Regions from separate parts of the Cereibacter sphaeroides 2.4.1 genome, predicted to be linked through region 2. Evidence: riboswitches for the same ligand, from Rfam matches in the RefSeq annotation. Region 2 holds a riboswitch; the other holds the start of a gene.

Region 1 (11,247 bases), on a different contig from region 2:
GTCAGCAACGATAAAGTCCACGAAAAAGGGGCGCCGAAGCGATCCGGCCCGGCACCCCTGCGTCCCGGACTTTTTCACGACGATCCGACAGGACACGCAAGACGCTTGAAAAGGCGCGCCTCTCGGGTATTCCTCATGTCGCACGAATAAGTGCGACCGGTCCGGCACCCACGGCCCGCGGCCCGATCCTTTGGAGAGCAACCCCCTTCCAAAGAGCCACAGCTCCTCTCTCTTGGTGCGAAATCTTTACAGGTTGGGGGCACACAGCTAGCTAAAATCGTCGCGTCGCGTCTCAGGTTCCCGGGAATCACCGCTCATGTCATGGACAATCGATGCCAGAGGGCATGGGCCGATTCCGCTGAACAAGTGGCTCTGGCGCTCCTATATCAAGGCCGCCCTCGTTCCGCTGCTGCTGATCGAATTCGGCTTCGTCGGCGTCTATCTCATCACGAGCCAGGTGGTCTACGACCGGAGCGCCTCGGCAATCACCCGCATTTCCGAAACGACTTTGCGCGACGATTCAACCCGCGAGGCGGATATCATCGCCCACAGGTTGCAGAGCATCAGCGCCACCACCCGGATCTTCTCCGAAGAAACCGCCCGTGCGCTCGCCGCGCCTGCTACGGTGTCGGAGGAGGAAAAGGCGCGCCACCGCCTCTCGCCCGAGGGGGTCTTCTACACGACGAAGGACACGGGCGGAGCGGCCGTCTTCTATTCCGGAATTGTCCCGATAGGCGAGGCCGAGCGCGAAAAGGTCTGGCGCACGGCGCGGCTCGATCCCTTGATGAAATCCATCAAGGACAGCGATCCCCTGATTGCCCAGCTTTATCTGAATACATGGGATTCCTATAACCGGATCTATCCCTACTTCGACGTGCTCGACATCTACCCGCCGAAGATGGATATCCCGAGTTACAATTTCTACTACGAGGCCGATCGCGCGCACAATCCGGCGGGCGGGGCGGTCTGGACCGATGCCTATGTGGATCCGGCCGGAGAGGGCTGGATGGTCTCCTCGATCGCGCCGGTCTACGGGCCGGACCGGCTCGAAGCGGTGGTGGGCATCGACGTCACCATCAAGACGATTGTCGAACAGGTGCTCGACATCAAGATGCCGGGCGACGGCTTTGCCGTCCTCATCGGGCGCGACGGCACGATCCTGGCCCTCCCGCCGAAGGGCGAGGATCGGCTGGGGATGAGCGAGCTCATCGGCCACACCTATGCCGAGGCGATCCTTCAGGACACGTTCAAGCCCGCCGAGTTCAACATCTTCCGCAGGCCCGATCTGGCGTCCATCGCGCTCCAGATGCAGGCCGAGCCGGCGGGCGTCTCGAAGGTCGATCTGCAGGAGCCGATGATCGCCGCATGGTCCACCGTCGCGGGGCCGAACTGGCGCCTCCTTCTGCTCACGAGCGAACGGAGCCTGCTCACCGAGGCCACGAACCTGCGCGACCAGCTGGGATTCGTCAGCACGAGCATCGTGGCGATCCTCGTCCTCTTCTACGCGGGCTTCTTCGCCTATCTCTGGCGCCGGTCGGTCGCGATGAGCGCGCGCGTGGCCCGGCCGCTCGGGGATCTCGAGCAGCGGATGGTCCTCATCAGCGAGGGCGGCACCGTCCCCCCCTCGGCGCCGTTCGAGATCCAGGAACTGCAGACCGTGGGCGAGCATCTCGCCACCATGGGCGACAAGCTCGACGCGGCGAACCGCGCCAAGTCCAGCTTCCTGTCCTCCATGAGCCACGAGCTGCGCACGCCACTGACCGCGATCATCGGCTATGCCGAGCTGCTCGAAGCCTCGGAAGGCCGCAAGCTCGACGGGGAGCGGCTGCAGCAGGTGCAGGCGATCTCGACGGCGGGCTGGACGCTGGTGAAGCTGGTGGATGCGGTGCTGGAACTCAGCCGGCTCGAACATCGCGACCTGCGCCTCGCGACCAGCTCGATGGATCTGATGCCGCTGATCGAGGAGGCGCTCGGCCGCGCGCGGCCCGACGCGGAGCGCATGCGCGTGACGCTGCGCCTCATCGCGCCCGAGACGCCGCTGCCGTCGGTGGTGAGCGATCCGGCGCTCCTCCGGCGCATCCTCGACCAGCTTCTGTCGAACGCGGTCAAATACAACCTGCCCGGCGGCCTCGTGGAGGTCAGCTTCGGCCTCGAGGCGCCCGACACGGTGGATCTGTCGATCCGCGACACCGGCCCCGGCATCCCGACGGACCGGCAGGCCGAGGTGTTTCAGGCCTTCCAGCGGCTCGGGCACGAGAACGGCGCCATCAGCGGCGCGGGCATCGGCATGACCATCGCGCAGCGGTTGGCCGAGGTCAGCGGCTGCCGTCTCAGCCTCGAGAGCACCCCGGGCAAGGGCACGGTCTTCCTGCTCCGCATCCCGCGCACCCGTCAGGGCGCGCCAGGCACCGCCTGATCTCACCGCAGCGCCCGGACGGGTGCGCAGCTTCGGCACGATTCCTGCAGGAGGCCCCCGGACCGAACCGAAAGGGAGACCCGGATGTCCTGCACCCCCTGTCGCCTCGCCCGTCGCGGGCTCCTGACCGGCCTGCCCGCGATCGTCCTGATGTGGCAGCTCGGCCTGACCGAAGCGGGCGGTCACGCGGGCCTCGGGCTTGCCCTGCTTGCGGCGGGCTTCGCGCTCGTCCTCCTCTCGCTGATGCTGCGCGCGCTCCGCACGTCCGGTCATTGAAGCCGCGGGCGGCGGTTGCGGACCCTGCCGGCCCGGCAGGAGGCCCCCTCGGAAAGACCCGTCAGACCGAGGCAGACGCCCGCCCCGAGCGCCCTCGACAGGCGCTCGACGCCCGAACGGCCGTCGAGCGCCGAGGCCGCGCCCGCCTGCGCCCTCACAAAGCGCGGTCGGCCTGCCAGCCTTCCTCCATGAGCAGATCGTCGAGCGGCAGCCGCTGACGCCAACCCTTCAAGGCCAGTTCCGGCGCGCTGTAGAAGCGGTCCACATGGCCCACGCAGAGATAGGCCACGATCTTGACGCGCTCGGGGATGCCGAGGATCGCCCGCAGCTCCTCCTCGCGGTAGATGCTGACCCAGCCCACGCCCAGCCCCTCGGCCCGCGCGGCGAGCCAGAGGTTCTGCACCGCGCAGACGGTCGAATAGAGATCCATCTCGGGATTGTGGGTCCGCCCCAGCACCACCTCGCCGCAGCGGTCGCGGTCGCAGGTGACGCAGATGTTGAGCGGCGCCTTCAGGATGCCCTGCAGCTTCAGCGCGCGGTAGGTGTCGCGCTTCTCCTCGGGGAAGAGCAGCGCCGCCTCGTCGTTGGCGCGGCGGAAGGCCTTGTGGACCTCGGCCCTGCGCGCGGCATCGCGGATCAGGAGGAAGTTCCACGGCTGCATGAAGCCCACCGAGGGCGCGCGGTGCGCGGCCTCGAGCACCCGGCGCAGCGCCTCGGGATCCACCGGATCCGGCAGGAACTCGTCGCGCACGTCGCGCCTCTCGGCGATGATGTCATGGAGCGCCTGACGCTCGGTTTCGGTGAAGCGGCGCGCCGGGCGCGGCTCGACGGGAGGAAAATCCGGCATGGGATCGCTCCTTGGCTCGTGACGATCCCGCCGCCGTCCACGCGGCGGGAACCTCTGCGTCAGGCCGGTCTTCTGGCTCCGGTTCATCTGCCGCCGGGCGCCTTCCCGGCGAACCGGTGGCCTCTTGCCCGGAGCATCCCCGTCACAGCGGCGGGCCCGCGCCGGATTTCCACCGGCTTCCCGATTCTCCGCCCGAAGGCGGCACCTGACCCCTGCCACAAAGCAGAACCGGCGCGCCCGGGCAACCGTCCGCATTCCAGCCGCCCCTCAGAGCCTTGAAGGCCGCGGCGGCGCGCCCCATAGTCGCCCGAGGCGTCCGGAGGGGCGCGTTCCGCAGGCAGGTCTCTTGGCGTTCACGTTCCTTCATACGGCCGATCTCCATCTCGACGCGCCGCTGCGGGCTGTGGCGCTGCGCGATCCCGAGCTTGCAGCCGAGATCGGCGTGGCCTCGCGCACCGCCTTTTCGCGCATCGTGGATCTCTGCCTTGCCGAGGCGGTGGCCTTCCTCGTGATCGCGGGCGACCTCTGGGACGGAACCTACAGCTCGACCAAGACCCCCCGCTTTCTCAAGCAGGAGCTTTTGCGGCTCGAGGCCGCGGGGATCGGCTGCTATATCCTGCGCGGCAATCACGATGCGCTGGCGCGGCAGACGGGCGAGCTCGAGGCGCCGGCCAACACCACCGTCTTCGGCGCCCGCCCCTCGACGGTCGAGCTCTCGATCGACGGCCAGCCGGTGGCCCTCCACGGGCTGAGCTTCCGCGAGCCGCACGCGCCCGAGAGCCTGCTGCCGCGCTATCCGGCGCCGAAGCCGGGGGCGTTCAACCTAGGCCTCATGCATACGAGCCTGAACGGCAGCCCGGGGCACGATCCCTACGCGCCCTGCAGCCTCGCCGAGCTCGAGGCCCACGGCTACGATTACTGGGCGCTCGGCCATATCCACCGCCGCTTCGTGCATCGGGGGCGCGCGACGGTGGTGATGCCGGGCACGCCGCAGGGGCGCGACATCGGCGAGGCGGGCGCGGCCTCGGTCACGCTGGTGCAGGTGGGCGACGACGGGGCGGTCACGCTCGAAGAGCGCAGCGTGGCGCCGCTGCGCTTCGACCGGCTGGCGCTCGACTGCACGGGGATTGCGGACTGGTCCGACCTGCTCGCCCATCTCGACCGGGCGCTCCGTGCCGCGGCCGAGGCGCCGCGCGCGGAAGACCATCTGGTGCTGCGTCCGGTGCTGACCGGGGCCACGCCGCTCGCCTGGCGCATCGCGCGCGATCGCGACCGGCTGACCGAAGAGGCGCGCGCCCTCTCTGCGGGACGCAGGCTCTGGATCGACAAGCTCGAACTGCGGCTATCGGAGGAAGGCGCAGAGCTGCCCGGCGCGGCCCTGCCCGAGGATCTCGTCCGCCTCGTTCAGGAGGATCTGCCCGAGGATCCGGCCCTGAACGCCGCGCTTCTTGCGGCCACACAGGAGCTCGCGCGCGACCTGCCGCCCGAGGCGCGCGATCTGCTGGGGCAGGATGAGGCGGCGATGGCCGCGCTCTGCCGCAGCCTTCTGGCCGAGGGAACGCCCCTGATCCTCGCCGAGCTTGCGGCGGAGGCGTCGGACTGATGCGCCTCGACCGGCTCGACCTCACGCGCTACGGCCATTTCACGGACCGGCGGCTCGCATTTCCCGCGCCTGCGCCGGGAGAGGCGGACCTGCATGTGGTCTACGGGCCGAACGAGGCAGGCAAGTCCACGCTCTTCTCGGCCTGGCTCGACCTCCTCTTCGGCATCCCGCTCCGCACCCGCTACGACTTCCGCCACCCCGGCCCCACGATGCGCGTGGGCGCGCGGCTCAGCCATGCGGGCGGCGCGCTCGATCTGGCCCGGGTGAAGCGGAACACCGGCAGCCTCCTCGACGCGCACGACCAGCCGGTGCCCGAGGCGCTGCTGCAATCGGCGCTGGGCGGCCTCACGCGCGAGGGCTATTCGGCCATGTTCTCGCTCGACGACGACACGCTGGAAAAGGGCGGCGACAGCATCCTTGCGAGCCGCGGCGATCTGGGCGAGATGCTCTTCTCGGCGAGCGCGGGGCTGGCCCAGCTGAGCCCCCGGCTCGAGGCGATCCGCGTGAACCTCGACGGCTTTCACCGCAGCGGCAAGCGCAGCGGCTGGCTTTGGGACACGAAGAAGCGGCTGACCGAACTCGATGCGGAGCGGCGGCGGCTGGACGTGTCGGCCGGAACGATCCAGAAGCTCGCACGCGAGGCGGAGGCGGCCGAGGCCGCCTGGCGGGCGGCGCGCGGTGCAGAGGATGCGGCGCAGGCGGATCTGGGGCGGCTGCAGGATCTGGCGGCGACCCTTCCGATCCGGGCGCGGCTCGAAGGGCTGCGGGCGCGGCTCGCGCCGCTGGCCCATCTGCCCGAAGCCGGGGTGGCCGAGCGCGACCGGCTCGACCAACTCGACCGCGAGACCGAAGCGCTGCGCGCGCGTCGCGCCGACCGGGCCCGCCGCCTTGCGGATCTCGCGGCAGAGGCCGATGCCTTGCCGCTCGATCCGGCGGTGCTGGCTGCCGCCGGCGACATCGAGGCGGCCGAGGCGCTGCGCCCCGAGCACGAGACGGCGCAGAAGGACCTGCCCCGCCGCGAAGCCGAGGCGTTCGAGGCCCGCGCCGAGGTGACGGCGCTTCTGGCCGAACTCGGCCATCCGGGGGCAAAGCCGGAGGGGCTGGTGCTTCCGGCAACCACGCTCGCACGGCTCCGCGCCCTTGCCGCAGAGCGCTCTGGCCTCGAAGCGACCGCGGCCGCCTCGGAGGCGGAGCGACGCGCGGCGGCCGAGCGCCTCACGCGCGAGCGCGACCGTCTGGGCGATCCGGGCCCCGAGGGCGAGGACGACACGCTGGTCGCGCTGCTCGCGCGGCTGCGGGCGCAGGATCCGGCCGAGGCCCATGCCCGGGCGCGGCTCGACCGCGATCTGCATCAGGCGCGCCTCACCGCCGCGCTCGAGGCGCTTGCCCCCTGGCGGGGCGATGCCCCGGCGCTCGCGGCCCTGCCCGTGCCCTCCGCCGCCCTGCTCGACGGGTGGGAGCGCGGCCTCGAAGAGGCCCGTCAGCGCGTGGCCGACGCCCAGAGGACGGCAGAGGCGATCCGCGCCGATCTCGACCGGCTGCGCCACGATGCGGCGGCAGAGCGAGGCGCCGCCTCGGCCACCGGCCTCACCCTCGCCGAGGCCGCCGCCGCCCGCAGCCGACGTGAAGCCGCCTGGGCCAGCCATCGCCGCGCCCTCGATGCGGCCAGTGCCACCGAGTTCGAACAGGCGCTCCGCGAGGACGACCGCATCTCCGCCCTCCTCGCCGAGGCGCTGGCCGAGGCCCGCCGCGCGGCCGGAGCCGAAGCCGAGGAGGCGCGGCTTCTCCGCACGCTGGCCGAGGCGGACGCGGCCCGTGAGGCGGCGCGCGCCGGGCAGGCCCGGATCCGCACCGCCCTTGCCGAGGCGGGAGGGGCCTTCGGCCTCTGCGATGCCGACATCTCCGCCCTGCGACACTGGCTCGGCCTCCGCGACGAGGCGCTGGCCCGGCAGGCGGCGCTCCGCGAGGCCGAAGCCCATTGCACCCGCCAGTCGGAGGCGCTGGACGCGGCCACCCTTGCCCTCGCCGCGGCCCTCGGCGCGCCGGAGGGCACGCCCTTCGAGGCCCTCCTCGCGACCGCCATCGCCCGCACCGAAGCCGCCGAACGTCGGCGCGAGGCGCGGCGGCAGCTGGCCGGGCTGGCCGCCGATCTCAAGGCCCGCGAGGCCGCCGAGGCGCAGGCACAGCAGGCGCTCGCGCGCTGGCGCGAAAGCTGGCACGAGGCGAGCCGGGACACGATCCTCGCCGACGGCCCTTCCGAGGGTCCGGTGCTCGATCTCCTCGATGCGCTCGGCGCGGCGGCCCGCAGCCTCGCCGCGCTCGAGGACCGGATCGCCAAGATGGAGGCGAACCGCGCAAGGTTCGAGGCCGCCCGGACGGCGCTCCTCGCGCGGCTCGACCTCGATCCCGACACGGGCTGGGAGGCGCTACGGTCCCGGCTGCGCCGCGCGCAGGATGCGGCGCGGGACGCGGAACGGCTCGCCCAGCAGCGCACCACCGAGGAGCGTCAGGAGGCCGAGGACCGCCGCACCCTCGCCGCGCTGGAAGAAGACCGGGCCGCGCTCGCCCAAGCGCTCGGCTGGTCCGAGGCGGACGGGCCGCTCGCGGCCCACCTCGCCTGCTGCCTCGAGGCGGCCGAGCTGCGCCGTCAGGTGGCAGCCCTTCTGTCGGACCTCTCAGGGCGGCCCGAACCGCAGGAGACCGACGATCCCGCGACGCTCACTTCCCGGATCGAGAAACTGCGCACCGACCTCCAGCTCCTGCGGAGCGAGGCCGAGAGCTGCCTCACCGCCCATCTGGACGCCGGGCGCAGGCTCGAGGCGGTCGGCGGCGACGATGCGCTGGCCCGGATCGCCTCGGACCGCGAGACCCTGCTGGTGGAACTGCGCGACCGCGCCCGCGCCCATCTCGCCGCCCGCTTCGGGCTGATGGCCTTCGAGGCGGGGCTCCGGCGCTACCGCGACCGGCACCGCAGCGCGATGCTGGCCCGCGCCTCGGACGCCTTCTGCCGCCTCAGCCGTGGAGCCTATGCCGGCCTCGCGGCCCAGCCCGACGGCGCGCAGGAGGTGCTGGTGGCGCTGGCCGCCGAAGGCGGGGCGAAACTGGCGGCGGATCTCTCCAAGGGCACGCGGTTTCAGCTCTATCTCGCGCTGCGCATCGCGGGCTTCCACGAGCTCGCCCAGAGCCGCCCGCCCGTGCCCTTCATCGCCGACGACATCATGGAGACCTTCGACGACGACCGCTCGGCCGAGGCCTTCGCCTTGCTGGCCGACATGTCCCGCGTGGGGCAGGTGATCTATCTGACGCACCACCGCCACCTCTGCGACATCGCCCGCGCCGCCTGCCCCGGCGCCTCGCTGATCGACCTCACGGCGCCCTGACGCAGGCGGGAGCGCCGTGCCCCGCCCGGCACGTCTTCCGCTGGAAGCCCGCTCGCGCTCCTTACGACACCTCTTCCGAACCCGTCCGCACGCCGTTCGAGGATCGCGGGCGCAACATCCGCCTTCAGCGCTCTCGCGGGCCCCTCGCGCCGCCTCTGCGGCCGCGCCCTTTACCGGTGCCGCCCCGGAAACGGAGCCCGCGCCCGAAACCGGGACTCGTGGCGACGGCTCATGGTGCGCCGTCTTTGCACCGGATCTGGAAAGGCTTTCTCAACCCTCGGCCGCTACAAGAAGGCGGGATCGGTCAGGGAGACGCGCATGTCCGAAGCGCACGGCAGCAGGGACACGGGATTGGCACTGGGCGGAGGCGGTCCACCCGCGGGACCGGCCCCCACCCATCTCCTCACGATGGCGCGCGGGGTGGCCGAGGCCATTCCCCAGCGGCTGCTGCCCGCCCTCCGCGCCATGGGCATCACCACCTGCGTCCTGCCGGGCCGCGGGCTCGGCCTGACGTTCGAGGGGCCGGTTCCCGCCTTCCTCTCGTCCGATCCGTTCCGTCTGGCCGAACTGTCCCTGCCCGAGCCGGTTGCCGAGCCTCCTGCGCCAGCCGAGGAGTCCCCGCCGGAAGAGCCCGCTCCGGTCGAACCTGAGGAGCCCGTCGATCCCGAAGCCGCCTGCTCATCGGCAGAGGAGACGCCTGCGGATGAGGTCGAAGCCGGCGCTCCCGAACCCCGGGCCGAGGATCCGGAACAGCCGTCCCTCGAAGCCCCGGAACCCGAGAGCGTGCCCGATGCACCCTCGGGCGCGTGGGCCGAGCGGCTTGCCGCGATCGAGACGGCCGTGACGGCCGTCACCGAGGCTCTCGCGACACAGGCTCAGGCACAAGCAGACCTGTCGGCCCAGGGCGCACGGCTGGAACAGCTGGTGACGGCCCTCGGCAACCGGCCCCTGCCGCCGCTCAATCTGACCGCGCAGCACAAGAGTTTCGCCGCCTTCGGCACCGCCATGGCCTCCTTCATGAGCCGCATGGAGGCCTTCCTCGAGCGGGAAGAGCAAACCCGCGCCCGGTTCCTGTCCGAGGTGAGCGACCTGCTGCGCAGCGCCACCGGCCCCGCCTCCTCCGACGGCTCGGGCAGCGTGGAACTGGATGCCATGTCGCGCGCGCTGGCCGCCGTGACGGAGGAACTGAGCCAGACCCGCGCCGCGCCGCAACTGGGCGAGCTGATGACGACCATCGGCGCCCTCACGCAATATCAGGAGCGCATCCTCGCCCTCCTCATGCGGCATGACGAGGTTCCGGACACCCGGATGCAGGCCGCGCAGGAGCAGTTCCTCCGCGACATCCGCGTGGTGATCGCGGAACTGCTGGCAGAGAACCGGAGGGCCGCCCTCTCCGGCACCACCGCGGGCCCGGGCGAGTCCCTTCGCCGCTTTCAGGAGGGCTGAGGATCCCGATAAACGCGAGGAGATTGCTCCCGCTATGGGCGCATCCCGCTGCCCCGACTGTCCGGCCGATGCGGAAGCCTCCCGCCGATGCTGTGGCGACGGGCTGATCGAGATGGCGGCCGGGCTCGGCCTCGTTCTGCTGGCGACCGGCCCCTATTTCTGGTGGCCGCGCCGGGGGCGGAGCCTGCGCGAGGCGTTTGTCTCGCCGCTCTCCCTGCGCGACCGGCCTTCGCCGCGGCGCGCCCGCGACCTCGTGCCGCACCTGCGCAGGGGGTGTTTCGCATGTGCAAACTCTCGTGAGCGGCTTGCCCTCGGCCCGCGGGCGCTAGATGGGGCATCGAGCCCGGACAAACGAGAGCAGACACCATGCTGACCGCGGAAATCCTGGCACGGATACAGTTCGCCTTCACCGTGTCGTTCCACATCATCTTTCCCGCCTTCTCGATCGGGCTGGCGAGCTTCCTTGCCGTGCTGAACGTGCTCTGGCTGAGGACAAAGGACGAGACCTACCTCAAGCTCTTCAATCACTGGAAGAAGATCTTCGCCGTGGCCTTCGGCATGGGGGTCGTCTCGGGCATCGTCATGTCTTACCAGTTCGGCACCAACTGGGCGGTCTTCTCGGACCGGGCCGGGCCGGTGGTGGGCCCGCTCATGGCCTACGAGGTGCTGACGGCCTTCTTCCTCGAGGCGGGCTTCCTCGGGATCATGCTCTTCGGACGCAAGCGCGTGGGCGACGGGCTGCACATGCTGGCGACCGCCATGGTCGCCATCGGCACGCTGATCTCGGCCACCTGGATCCTCGCGGTGAACAGCTGGATGCACACGCCCGCGGGCTTCTCGATGGGCGAGAACGGCCAGTTCCTGCCCGAGGACTGGTGGGCCATCATCTTCAACCCCTCCTTCCCCTACCGGCTCGTGCATATGGTGCTGGCGGCCTATCTCACCACCGCGCTTGTGGTGGCGGGAACGGCGGGTTACCATCTGCTGCGCGACCGGACCAACCCGGCCACGCGGCGCATGTTCTCGATGGCGACCGGGATGATCCTCGTGGTGGCGCCGATCCAGATCCTCGCGGGCGACATGCACGGGCTGAACACGCTCGAGCATCAGCCGGTGAAGGTCATGGCGATGGAGGGCCATTTCGAAAGCCACCCCGAGGGCGCGCCGCTGATCCTGTTCGGCCTGCCCGATCAGGAAGCGCAGGAGATGCGCTGGTCGGTCGAGATCCCCAAGCTCTCGAGCCTGATCCTGAAACATTCGCTGAACGCGCCGCTCGACG
Region 2 (11,247 bases):
AGGCGCGCCCATTCCGCTTCGCCACCCGGCAGGCCGAGGCGGATCAGCCGGTCCGACCAGGGGAAGATCCGGCTCCAGATCCGGGCGCGGGCGAGGTGATCCTGCGCCGCACGGGCATCCGGCGTGTCGTAGAGCCGGAAGAGATGCGCCCCGCCCGCCAGCCGCCAGCCCATCCGGGCGGCCAGCGCATCGAGCCGCGGCCCCTCGGCCTCGAGCCGCGCGGTCGTGGTCTCCGCCCAATCTCGGTCGGCCAGGGCCACGGTTCCCGCGGCGATGGCCGGGCCCGAGACCGCCCACGGCCCCGCCATCCGCGCCAGCGCCGCCACATCCTCTGCACTTCCCAGCACGAAGCCCAGCCGCAGCCCCGCCAGCCCGTAGAACTTGCCGAAGGAGCGCAGCACCAGATGCCCCGGCACGCCGGCCTCGGGAGCGAGCGACAGATCGGGCAGCGGATCGCCGAAGCTTTCGTCCACCAGAAGCCGGCCCACGCGGGGCAGGAGCGCCCGGAGGGTTTCGGGCGGGTGGCGGCGGCCGTCGGGGTTGTTCGGATTGACGAGCACGGCGAGATCGGCGCCTTCGAGCGCCGCAAGCTCGCTCACCTCCTCGACCTGCCAGCCCGCGGCGCGGAGGCTTGCCGCATGTTCGTTGTAGGTGGGGCCAAGGACGCGCGCCCGTCCGGGCGGGGTGAGCCGCGGCACGAGCTGGATCGCCGCCTGTGCCCCGGCCACGGCCAGCATCGGCGCCTCTGTGCGGAAGGCCACGCGCGCCGCGGCCAGAAGGCGCGCCTCGGCCGCTGCATCGGGCAGGGCGGTCAGCGCGCGGGCGGGCAGGCGCGGCATCGGATAGGGCACCCGGTTGATCCCCGTCGAGAGGTCGAGCCAGTCCTCGACCGCCCCGCCAAAGAGCGCCGCCGCGCTGTCGAGATTGCCGCCGTGATCGCGCATGGTCCCTCCTCAGGCTCCGCCGATGCGGAAGCGCGTGATGCGGGAAAAGCCCGCGGCCCGCAATGCCCCGGCCGCCCCGCGCGGAACGGCGCCCGGCGGGAAGATCAGCGCGCGGGCGGGGCCGGTGTGGCCGATGGCCCAGCCGAGCGCGCCGAGACCGTGGGCCAAGGCCGCGGTCGGATCCTCCGCCGGGCCGCGCAGCTGAAGGCAGCGCGCGGCCGAGAGGCTCGCGCGGCGCGCCACGCCCGCGAGGTCGGCCGCGCCCCAGCCCTCGAGAAGGTCCGAGATGTCGGGGAAGGCGAGATCGGCCGGATCGGTGCGCCGGGCGGGACCGAAGAAGCCGCCCACCAGCTCCATCGGCGGCAGGGGCGGCAGCTCTGCCAGCACCCGCCCCTCGCGCGAGGCCCAGAGCAGCCGCTCGGGCCGGTCGAACATCAGCGGATCGCTCGCTCCTTCCGAGGCGAGGCAGGCGCGGGCAACGGTGGCCGGATCGGTCACGCCTGCCGCATGGAGGAGCGCCACCCGCGCCGCGGTCGAGGCGCCCGCCCCGCCGCCCGGCGGCAGGTCGAGCGTCAGGCGGAAGCGGCCGTCCGGCGCGGCTCCGCCAGAGGCCAGCAGGTCGCAGAGCGCGGGCAGCGTCAGCATCTGCGCCCCGGGCTGGTCGAGGGCCAGCGGACCCGGCGCCCGGATCGCCTCGGCGCCGAGGCCGGGGCAGGGCAGGGTCACCAGCGCGAGCGGCCCGTCGGGCCCGAGGCGGCCCTGCAGGAACTCGCCCAGATGGCCCGCCACCCGCGCCCGGCGGATCGCCTCCGCAGGCGCCCTGAGGCCCGCCGCCAGCGTCAATGCAGTGCCGCCTCCCGCGGGAGCGGGCGGGCCGGGGCGGCGCGCTCGGGCGCGGGCTCCGGCGCCGAGGCGAGCACCATGGCCGCGGGTTCGGCAGGCAGCGTGCCGGTGAAGGAGCCGCCGCCCTCGATCATCTCGGCCAGCCGCACGAGGCCCGGCGACCAGTCTCCGGGCTCGAGGTCGCAGAAGAGCTGGAGCCCGCCCGCCGTTAGCCGGAAGAGCGCCGTGCAGGGCCGGATGCAGCCCGTGAGCCGCACGCAGCCCTGCATTTCGAAGTCGGGTCCCATGAGCCCTTGGGTGCATCGGGCCGAGCTGGCCAGATGCTCGACCACCGCGAGGCCCTTCAGGCAGGGTTCCTTCCGGTGTCGGCATTCGGTGAGGCTGTAGGTCCGTCCGTTCCGCGTCACGATCATCGCGCCCTCCGCGCATCTTGGGAGCGGGCAGGCGGAGGGGCGGCGCCCGTGCGCACGCGCCCTGCGCCCGGGACACCCCGCCCGGCTGTTACAGGTCCGTCGACGGCAGGTCTCCTGACTCGCGGGTCTGGGCTTGTCCCGCCCTTCCCGGCCTGTCCTGGGCCAGTGGGCATGATGGGACGCGCTCGCCGCCTACAGTTGCGGGGGCAGTCGCGGCTTGGGGCCTGTCAGGCCCGCACCGCATTCCCTCTTCGCCCGGAGCTTCCTCCGGGAACCGTCGCCCGCACCTTCCGTCTTTCCCGCCCCGCGCGCAAGGCCCGCCGGATCGCAGCGGCTGCGCGTCGCGGGGCGCGGGAGGTGGCCGGGCGCAATCCGGCTTGCCGGGGTCGCGCGCCCGATAGGGGCGGGGGCGACGGAATCGTCCTCTCGCCGCGGATGCGCCGCCGGGGAGGGGCACGGTCGAGGAGGCTTTGCCGGCGAAGACCTCCTGGCCTAGAGCGCAGCGCCGGGAGGCGTCAGAGGTCGATGTCGAGCGTGACCGGGAAATGGTCCGAGGCTGCGAGGAGGGCCTGCTGCAATTCGGGGGTGCGAAAGCAGTTCGGATCGTTCAGCGGGTGCCAGATCCGCCAGCGGGGCGATTTCGCCGCCAGATCGGCCGAGACCATGATGAAGTCGAGCAGGGCCTCGAAATACTGCTGTTCCGGGGCGAGCCAGAAGCGGGCCGAGCTGGGCTGGATGCCCACCCGCTGCGTGAGCGCCATGCGCGCGTGGGGCTCGTGCAGGCGCAACTCGGGAGGCTCCTCGAGCCCGAGGACGATCTCGATCCCCGACCGGCCGAAGAGCTTCTCATATTCGTCGAGACCGGGGCCGTCGTTGAAATCGCCCATCACCATCACGCTCTGGTGCCGCGCGAGGAGGCCCGCCACCCGCCTGCGCAGCCAGACGCATTCGGCCAGCTGCTGGCGGCGGTTCTGAATGCCGATCCGCACCGCCTCGGCCGGGTTGCGCGCGCCGTGCGGGGCCTTGGACTTGGCATGGACGCCGATCACCCGCAGCGGATGGCCGTCGGCCCTGAGCGCAAGCTCGAGCGGCGGCTTGGAGAAGCGGATGGCCTCGGGCGTGGCATCCACGTCTATGTCGAAGCGGAACACCTCGTCGAACCGGGGCGCCCTGGCGCTCGACTGCGGATCGTGATGGGCCTCGATGCGCGAGGGGTCGTAGAGGAGCGCGATCTCCTGCTCGGTCTCGCTGGGAAAGCCCAAGACGGCGCGCGAGGCGCGCAGGCCGAAGGTGCGCGCGAAGGTCTCGAGCGCCTTCACCGTCGAGCGGCGCCGGCTCTGGTTCGGCGCCTCGATGACCATGATCGCGTCGGCATCGAGGGCGGTGAAGACGATGCCCAGCGATTCGATCTGGTTGCGGCGGGTGATCTCGTAGCGGCCCGACAGTTCGTTGTCGGTCCTGAGCCGCCCGTGGTCGTCGAAGAGCCCGTTGAACCATTCGACATTGTAGGTGGCGATGCGCAGCGGGCGGGCCATTCAGGCCGCCTGCTTCGCGCTGATCTCCTCCCAGGCGCGGTTGATGTCGACCAGCCGCCGCTCGGCGAGCCTCACCGCCTCTTCCGGCACGCCGCGGGCCACCATCCGGTCGGGATGGCAGTCGCGCACCGCCTGCTTCCAGGCGCTGCGCACCTCCGAGATCGGCGCGTCATGCTCGACCCCCAGCACGTCGTAGGGGTCGCGCGGCGCATCGCTCACGAAGCGGGCGCGCAGGGCGCGGAAGCAGCGGTCGCCGATCCCGAAGATCCGGGCGACCTCGGTCAGGAAGGCGTCCTCGTCGGGATGATAGCTCCCGTCGGCCACCGAGATGTGGAAGAGCCCCTCCATCAGATCGATGAGGATCCGGTCGTCGCCGCGGAACATCCCCTTGATCTTGCGGGCATAGGAATCGAAGCCCGCCACATCCTGCCGCGCGAGGTTGAAGACGCGGGCGGCGTTCGCCTCCTCGCCCGGCGGGATCGCGAAGATCTCGCGGAAGGCCGCCACCTCGTCGCGCGTCACCTGCCCGTCGGCCTTGGCCATCTTCGCGCCGAGCGCGATCACGGCAATGGTGAAGGCCACCGACCGCTCGGGCGGGGTGCGCAGGCGGTCGAGCACGGCCGACAGGCTCTCGCCGGAGGCGAGGGCGGCCAGCGCGTCTGTGATGCGGGTCCAGATCGACATGAGGCCAGCATAAACCGCCGATCCGGTGGTGTCAGGAGAGGAATTTCTGCATCAGCACAAGGTCGAGCCAGCGGCCGAACTTGTAGCCCACCTGCGGCAGCACCGCCGTCTCGGCAAAGCCCATCGCCGCATGGAAGGCGCGGCCCTCGGGATTGCCCGCGCTCACGCCCGCAAAGAGCGAATGGGTGCCGCCCGCCCGCGCATGATCCTCGATCGCCGTCATCAGCGCGCGCCCGAGCCCGCGACCACGCGCCGCAGGCCCGAGGATGATCGTGTGCTCCATCGTGTGCCGGTAGCCCACGCCGCCGCGGAACTGGGCGTAGCTCGCAAAGCCCACCGGCCCCTCGCCCGGATCCGCCACGAGGAACGCGGGCCGCGCCGCGATCAGCGTGCGCAGCTCGTCGGCCGATTTCTCCTCGGCGTTGAAGGTCACCAGCGTGTCGCGGATGATCGGGTTCCAGATCGCAAGCAGGGCGGGCACATCCGCAGCCACAGCGGGACGGATCATCGGGAAAGCTCCGGGGTGCGGGTCATGCGAGCAGGCGCGGGCCCTGCGGGCCGTCCAGCGTGAAGCGCAGCGCGGGGAGCTCGTCGGCCAGAAAGGCCACGCGGTCGTCTGCCAGAAGCGGCGCAAGCCGCCGCGCCAGCGCCGGGGCCTCGGGATGGCGGATCTCGATCCGCGCGAGCCTGAGGCCCGCATCGGGCAGAGACGGCGGGCTGCCCTGCCATTCGATCAGCGCCGGGAAGAGATTGTCGAACGGCAGCCGCCCGTCCTCGGGCACGGCCATCCGCCAGCGCAGGTCCCCGCGGCGCAACTCCAGCGGGCGGCCCGCCTCGGGCAAAAGCGCCAGCGCCGCGTCGAGATCCGCGCAGCGCAGGATCCAGTTGGAGGGGCGGGGGCGACCTTCGAACCGGTCGAGGTCGAACCAGCGCGGGAAGGGCGGGCGCGGCGCCGCCGGGTCGGGCGCGATCACTTCGAGGTAGCTGTCGCCCAGCCCCAGCAGCCGGTTGTGCGTGGCCATCAGCGGATGGGCGCCGCCCGGCCCCATGGAAAGGCCCAGAGCCGCCTCGACGGCGGCGGTGCCCTCCGCCAGATCGGTGGCCGCAATCGCCACATGGTCGAGCTGCATCATCCGCTGGTCTTCACCTGCGGCGTCGCATGGAGCGCGGCCGCCAGCGACTTGAACCGCGCCTGCGCCACCTCGCCGTAGAGCGCCGCACCCTCGGGCGTCAGCGTCAGTTCGAGGATCTTCTTCTTCGGCATGAACTTGAGGCTGCCCGCCGTGCTCGGATCCTCGATCGAGAACATCGAGCCGAAACGCATGGCCTTGCCCAGCACCTCCGCCTCGAGGATCTGCTCCTCGCTCAGCAGCCGGAACAAGGGTTCGAGCCGCGAGCCAGAGCGCGAGTTCTTGTAGCGGTGGAGGAGGGCCAGCCCGAGGAAGACGCGGCCGGGATGATCGAGCCCGCCCAGATTGGCGCGGGTCGCGTTGTCGAAGCACATTTCGGCGCGGTAGTCGGGGTGGGCGCGCCATGTCGTGTCGTGGAGAAGGCAGGCGGCCCGGATGAGGCGTTGCCGGTCGGGGGGGGCGTTCTTGAAGAGCGGCGAGAGGAACTGGTGCAGCTTCTTGCCGAAGCCGGGGCTGCGGGCGGAGGTCGCCTCGGCCATGCGCGCGGCCTCGATCAGCGGATCGCGCGCGCGGAGCCGGGGCGGCATCTGCTCGTAGAGCAGACCCTCCCGGATGCCGTAGGAGGAGACGTCGATCTCCTTCGGCCGGAAGATGCGGATCAGCTCGCGCAGCACCTCGACGGCGAGAGGCACAAGCTCCATCCGCTCGGGCGAGGTGCCGGTGCGCACGCGCAGCGCCGCCAGATCGCCCGCCGCGATCCAGTCGAGCGTCTCCATCAGCGAGCGCGGCATCATCCGGTATTCGTGCAGCACCGTCAGCGGATAGCCCCGCCGCTCCATGTCGAGGCGGGCGATCACGCGCCACGAGCCGCCCACGAGATAGATCCGGTCGTGGTCGGGCTGGATCGTCTCCTTCAGCCCCTTGATGATGCCCGAGATATGGGCCTGCCGCTCCTTGGGTGTGCCCTTGACCTGCTGGAGGCGGAAGGGCCCGAGCGGCGAAGTCACGCGGCGGCCGACCTTGCCGTCGCCGATCCGCGCCAGTTCCATCGAGTTGCCGCCGATGTCGCAGACGATGCCGCGCGCGTCGGGCCAGCCCAGAAGCACGCCCTGCGCCGAGAGCCGCGCCTCCTCGTCGCCGTCGATCACCCAGAGCCGGAGGCCGGTCTCGCGCAGGACCTCGGCCTGAAACTCGGGCCCGTCCTCGGCCTCGCGCACGGCGGCGGTGGCGACGACCATCATCGGCGTGACCTTCATGCCGCGCGCCAGCAGCGCGAAGCGCTTCAGCGCGGCCAGCGCCCGCTCGCGGCCGCGGGGGTTCAGCCGGTTGGTCTCGGCCAGCCCCTGACCCAGACCGCACATGATCTTCTCGTTGAAGAAATAGGCGGGGCTGCGGGCCGCGCCGTCGAAGACGACCATGCGCACCGAGTTCGAGCCCACATCCACAACCCCCACGCGCGAGAGCGCGCGGGCCGACGGGTCTTCGAACAGGGGCCTGCCCAACGGGCCGAACTCGTCATGCGGATCCGGGAGGTCGTTCACGGCACATCTCCCGCTTTGGTTGCGGTCAAGGTAATGGCTGAGGAGGCTCCGTCAATGCCGAATGCGGAGGCCGCGGGCCGGACCGCCCGAAGCGAACCCGCCTCCGCGGTGCGGCCGGCCGTCTGCCGGCTCTGCCTCACAGCGGCCCCTCGTCGCGCAACGTGGCGAGGCGCTGCACGTCCTTGGCGCCGGCCGTGCCGCGGCCGGACAGCGAGGGGTTCTCCATGAAGAAGGCGTGGCAGGAGAAGAGAGGTTCGTCGGCCGCGACCGGCGGACGGACATAGCGGCCGTTCGGCTGGAGCAGCCAGCTCTGCGACTCGTCGGCGAGGTTGGCGGCCATGATCTGCCCCACGATCTGCGCCTTCACCGTGGGGTTCAGCGCCTCGACCAGCGTCTCGACCCGGCGGTCCATGTTGCGGCCCATCCAGTCGGCCGAGGAGAAGAACACCCGCGCCTTCTTCGAGGGCAGGCCCGATCCGTTGCCGAAGCAGACGATGCGGCTGTGCTCGAGGAAGCGTCCGACCACCGACTTCACCCGGATATTGTCCGACAGGCCCTTCACGCCGGGGCGCAGCCCGCAGATCCCGCGCACGATCAGGCTGATCTTCACGCCGGCCTGACTGGCGGCATAGAGCGCGTCGATCAGCTCGGGGTCGATGATCGAATTGACCTTGAGCCAGATCTCGGCCGGGCGGCCGGCGCGGGCATGGTCGGCCTCGGCCGCGATCAGCTCGTGCAGGCGGCCGCGCAGGGTGATGGGCGCGATCGCCACATTCTCGAGCCCCGCAGGCTGAACGTAGCCCGAGAGATAGTTGAAGATCTTGGTCGCATCCCGCCCGAGGGCCGGATCGCAGGTGAAGAACGAGAGGTCCGTGTAGACCCGCGCGGTGATCGGGTGGTAGTTGCCCGTCCCGTAGTGGGTGTAGGTCACGAGATTGTCGCCCTCGCGCCGGACCACGGTCGAGATCTTGGCGTGGGTCTTCAGGTGCATGAAGCCATAGACCACATGCGCGCCCGCCCGTTCCAGACGTCGGCTCTGGCGGATGTTGGCGGCTTCGTCGAAGCGGGCCTTCAGCTCCACCAGCGCCGTGACCGACTTGCCCGCCTCGGCCGCCTCGCAGAGCGCCGAGACGATGGGGCTGTCCCAGCTGGTGCGGTAGAGCGTCTGCTTGATCGCCAGCACGTTCGGATCGCTCGCCGCCTGCTGGAGGAAGCGGATCACGAGATCGAAGGTCTCGTAGGGGTGATGCAGCAGGATGTCCTTCTGCCGGATCGCCGAGAACATGTCGCCCTCGTGGTCGGCCAGCCGCTCGGGCACGCGCGGCGTGAAGGCGGGCCAGAGCAGATCGGCGCGCGACGAGATCACCAGCTCCTTCAGGTCGGCCACGCCGATCAGGCCGCGCACCTCGATCACCTCGTCCGAGGTGACGCCGAGTTCTTCCATGATGAGGGCATGCAGCTCCTTCGGCGCACCGGCCGAGATCTTCATGCGGATGACCTCGCCCCGGCGCCGCCGCTTCAGCGCGGTCTCGAATTCGCGCACCAGATCCTCGGCCTCGTCCTCGACCTCGAGGTCGCTGTCGCGCAGCACGCGGAAGGCGCAGTGCCCGCGTTCGCTGTAGCCGGGAAAGAGCATCCCCAGATGCAAAAGAAGCAGTTCCTCGAGCGGCAGGAAACGGTGCTCGCCGGGCTTCGCCGGCAGCTCGATGAAGCGGGCGATCTGCTGCGGGATCGGCAGCAGGGCCTGAAGCGGGCGGCGGTCCGACATGCGCTCGAGTTCGAGCCCGAGCGTGAAGCCCGTGTTCGGGATGAAGGGGAACGGGTGGGCCGGGTCGATGGCCAGCGGCGAGAGCACCGGAAAGACCTTCGAGAGGAAATGATCCTCGAGGTGGCGCAGGTCGCGGGCGGTGAGCTTCGAGCGGGTCAGGATCGAGATCCCCTGCTCCTCCATCTCGCGGCGCAGCTTGTTCCACACCGTCTGCTGGGTCTGCATCAGCCGCCGCGCATCGGCGTTGATGAGCTGAAGCTGCTCGGCAGGCGTCCGCCCGTCCTCGGAGAGCATGAGGTTGCCCGCCCGGACGAGCGCCCGCAGGCCCGCGACGCGCACCGTATAGAATTCGTCGAGGTTGGTGGCCGAGATCGACAGGAAGCGCAGACGTTCGAGCAGGGGAACGCGCGGATTGCCGGCCTCGTCCAAGACGCGCCAGTTGAAGGCGAGCCAGCTGAGCTCGCGGTTGAAGAAGCGCCTCGGTCCCGAGACTTCCTCCTCGGGCAGGGTGACGGGATCGGGGAAGGGGGCTCTCAGGAAATCTGCCGGTGTCATGCTCTCAGCCTCGGTTCGGGTCCGTTTGCCCGCTTCTTGTGACGGTTATGCGACGGATCTCAGTCTGTGGCGGTCAATCCGAGAAGTTCTGCGGCCATCTGGCGCGAGATCGGCCGCCGCTCGGCCAGCGAGCGCGCGTCCAGCGCCGCGACCAGCGCCCGGGCGGCCTCGCAGGACCGGTCCATCCGCGCCACGAGCCAGGGGACGAGCATCCCCGGCACCGCGATCTGCCGGTCGGTGAAGAGCTTCACCAGCATGGCCGAGAGGAGCGCGTCGTCGGGCGCTTCGAGCCGGGTGACGGAGGCGGCCTGCATCCGGCTCTTGAGGTCCGCGAGCCCCAGTCCCCAGTCGCGCGGCGGGCCGGCCGCGGTGATGAGAAGCGCGCCCGCGCGTTCGAGCATCAGGTTGTGAAGGTGGAACAGCGCCTCCTCGGCCGCGCGGTCGCCGCCCAGCCGCTCGGCATCCTCGACCGCCACCGCCCCGTCGGCGGCCAGCGCCGGCAGATCGGCCCGCGCGAGCGCCTCGGCGGGAATGAGCCGTGCCTCGGCCTGGGCCGCCCAGATATGGGCGAGATGGGTCTTGCCCGAGCCCCGCGGCCCCACCAGCACCATCTTGCCCCGCGGCCAGTCGCGCCAGCCGTCGAGGCTCGCCAGCGCGAGCGCATTGGCGGGAGAGATGAAGAAATCCTCGCGGCTCAGCGCCGGGCGGATCGGCAGGTCGAAGGCAAGCTGGCCCTTCACGTCTCGTCCTCGGGGGTCAGCAGATGGGTGCCGCGGTAGAGGCGCGAGCTCGTATATTGCCTTATGCCGAAGCGCGCCAGCACGCCGATGGCGGCCGCCACCGGCACCGCGACCAGCATCCCCACGAAGCCGAAGATCGAGCCGAAGGCCGAGAGCGCGAACAGGAGCCACAGCGGATGCAGCCCCACCGAGCCGCCGACCAGCCGCGGGGTGATGACGTTGCCTTCGAGGAACTGGCCCAGCGCGAAGATCCCCGCCACGAGCCCGATCGAGAGCCAGTCGCCCCAGAACTGGAAGAGGGCAAGGCCGATGGCCAGTGCGCCGCCGATCAGGGCCCCCACATAGGGAATGAAGGTGATGGCCCCCGCGATGGCGCCCACCACGAGGCCGAACTGCAGCCCCACCGCCGCCAGCGCCACGGCATAGAAGGTGCCGAGCACGAGGCAGACCGAGATCTGGCCGCGCACGAAGCCCGCCAGCACCTCGTCGATCTCGCGTGCGAGGCGGCGCAGCGTCGGCGCATGGTCGCGCGGCAGCCAGCTGTCGATCTTGGCCACCATCGGGTCCCAGTCGAGCAGCAGGTAGAAGCTCACCACCGGCACGACCACCATGAAGATCATGGCATTGATGACGCCGTAGGCCGAGGTCAGCAGCGTATTGGCCACCTCGCCGCCGCGCTCCTTGATCGTGTCGCCGATCGAGAGGAGCGTCTGGCGCGCCGTGCTCGTCTCGTCCGAGAGCTGCGGGAAATGATCGAGCAGGAAGGAATGGAGCTGGCGGAAGATCGTGGGGGCCGCGTCGATCAGCGCGGTGAGCTGGCTTACCAGCGTCGGAATGACCGACAGGACGAGCAGCACGACCACGAGGAGCATCGCCACCGAGATGAGGGCCGTGGCCGCCACGCGGCTCAGGCCCGCCCGCTCGAGCCGGTCGGCGATCGGATCGAGGAAATAGGCGATGGCGCCGCCGACGATGAAGGGCAGGATGACGTCGCCCAGCAGCCAGAGCACGAGCAGGAACACGAGGGTCGAGAGCCCCCACCACTTGGCTTGATCGCTGATCGGAAGGGCCATGCCTGATACCTCGGTGATGTC

The links. A riboswitch is a leader RNA that binds a small molecule or an ion and turns the genes downstream of it on or off. The one in region 2 is predicted to bind cobalamin.
Region 1: another riboswitch for cobalamin. It lies ahead of bluB (5,6-dimethylbenzimidazole synthase); the one in region 2 lies ahead of RSP_RS12275 (hypothetical protein).

What each region holds. Positions count from the first base shown of each region.
Region 1 covers NC_007494.2:266,792-278,038, reverse strand. The annotation lists gene RSP_RS16755 (sensor histidine kinase) at 317-2,416, shown strand; gene RSP_RS16750 (hypothetical protein) at 2,501-2,692, shown strand; gene bluB (5,6-dimethylbenzimidazole synthase) at 2,847-3,539, opposite strand; cobalamin riboswitch at 3,585-3,763, opposite strand; gene RSP_RS16740 (metallophosphoesterase family protein) at 3,886-5,142, shown strand; gene RSP_RS16735 (YhaN family protein) at 5,142-8,522, shown strand; gene RSP_RS16730 (hypothetical protein) at 8,841-9,968, shown strand; gene RSP_RS16725 (cytochrome ubiquinol oxidase subunit I) at 10,335-11,247, shown strand, end outside.
Region 2 covers NC_007493.2:2,522,454-2,533,700, reverse strand. The annotation lists gene cobD (threonine-phosphate decarboxylase CobD) at 1-944, opposite strand, end outside; gene bluE (L-threonine kinase BluE) at 954-1,787, opposite strand; gene RSP_RS12275 (hypothetical protein) at 1,784-2,200, opposite strand; cobalamin riboswitch at 2,288-2,494, opposite strand; gene RSP_RS12270 (endonuclease/exonuclease/phosphatase family protein) at 2,716-3,735, opposite strand; gene RSP_RS12265 (molecular chaperone DjiA) at 3,736-4,419, opposite strand; gene RSP_RS12260 (GNAT family N-acetyltransferase) at 4,451-4,927, opposite strand; gene RSP_RS12255 (VOC family protein) at 4,950-5,552, opposite strand; gene RSP_RS12250 (Ppx/GppA family phosphatase) at 5,549-7,090, opposite strand; gene RSP_RS12245 (RNA degradosome polyphosphate kinase) at 7,227-9,413, opposite strand; gene RSP_RS12240 (P-loop NTPase family protein) at 9,473-10,153, opposite strand; gene RSP_RS12235 (AI-2E family transporter) at 10,150-11,226, opposite strand.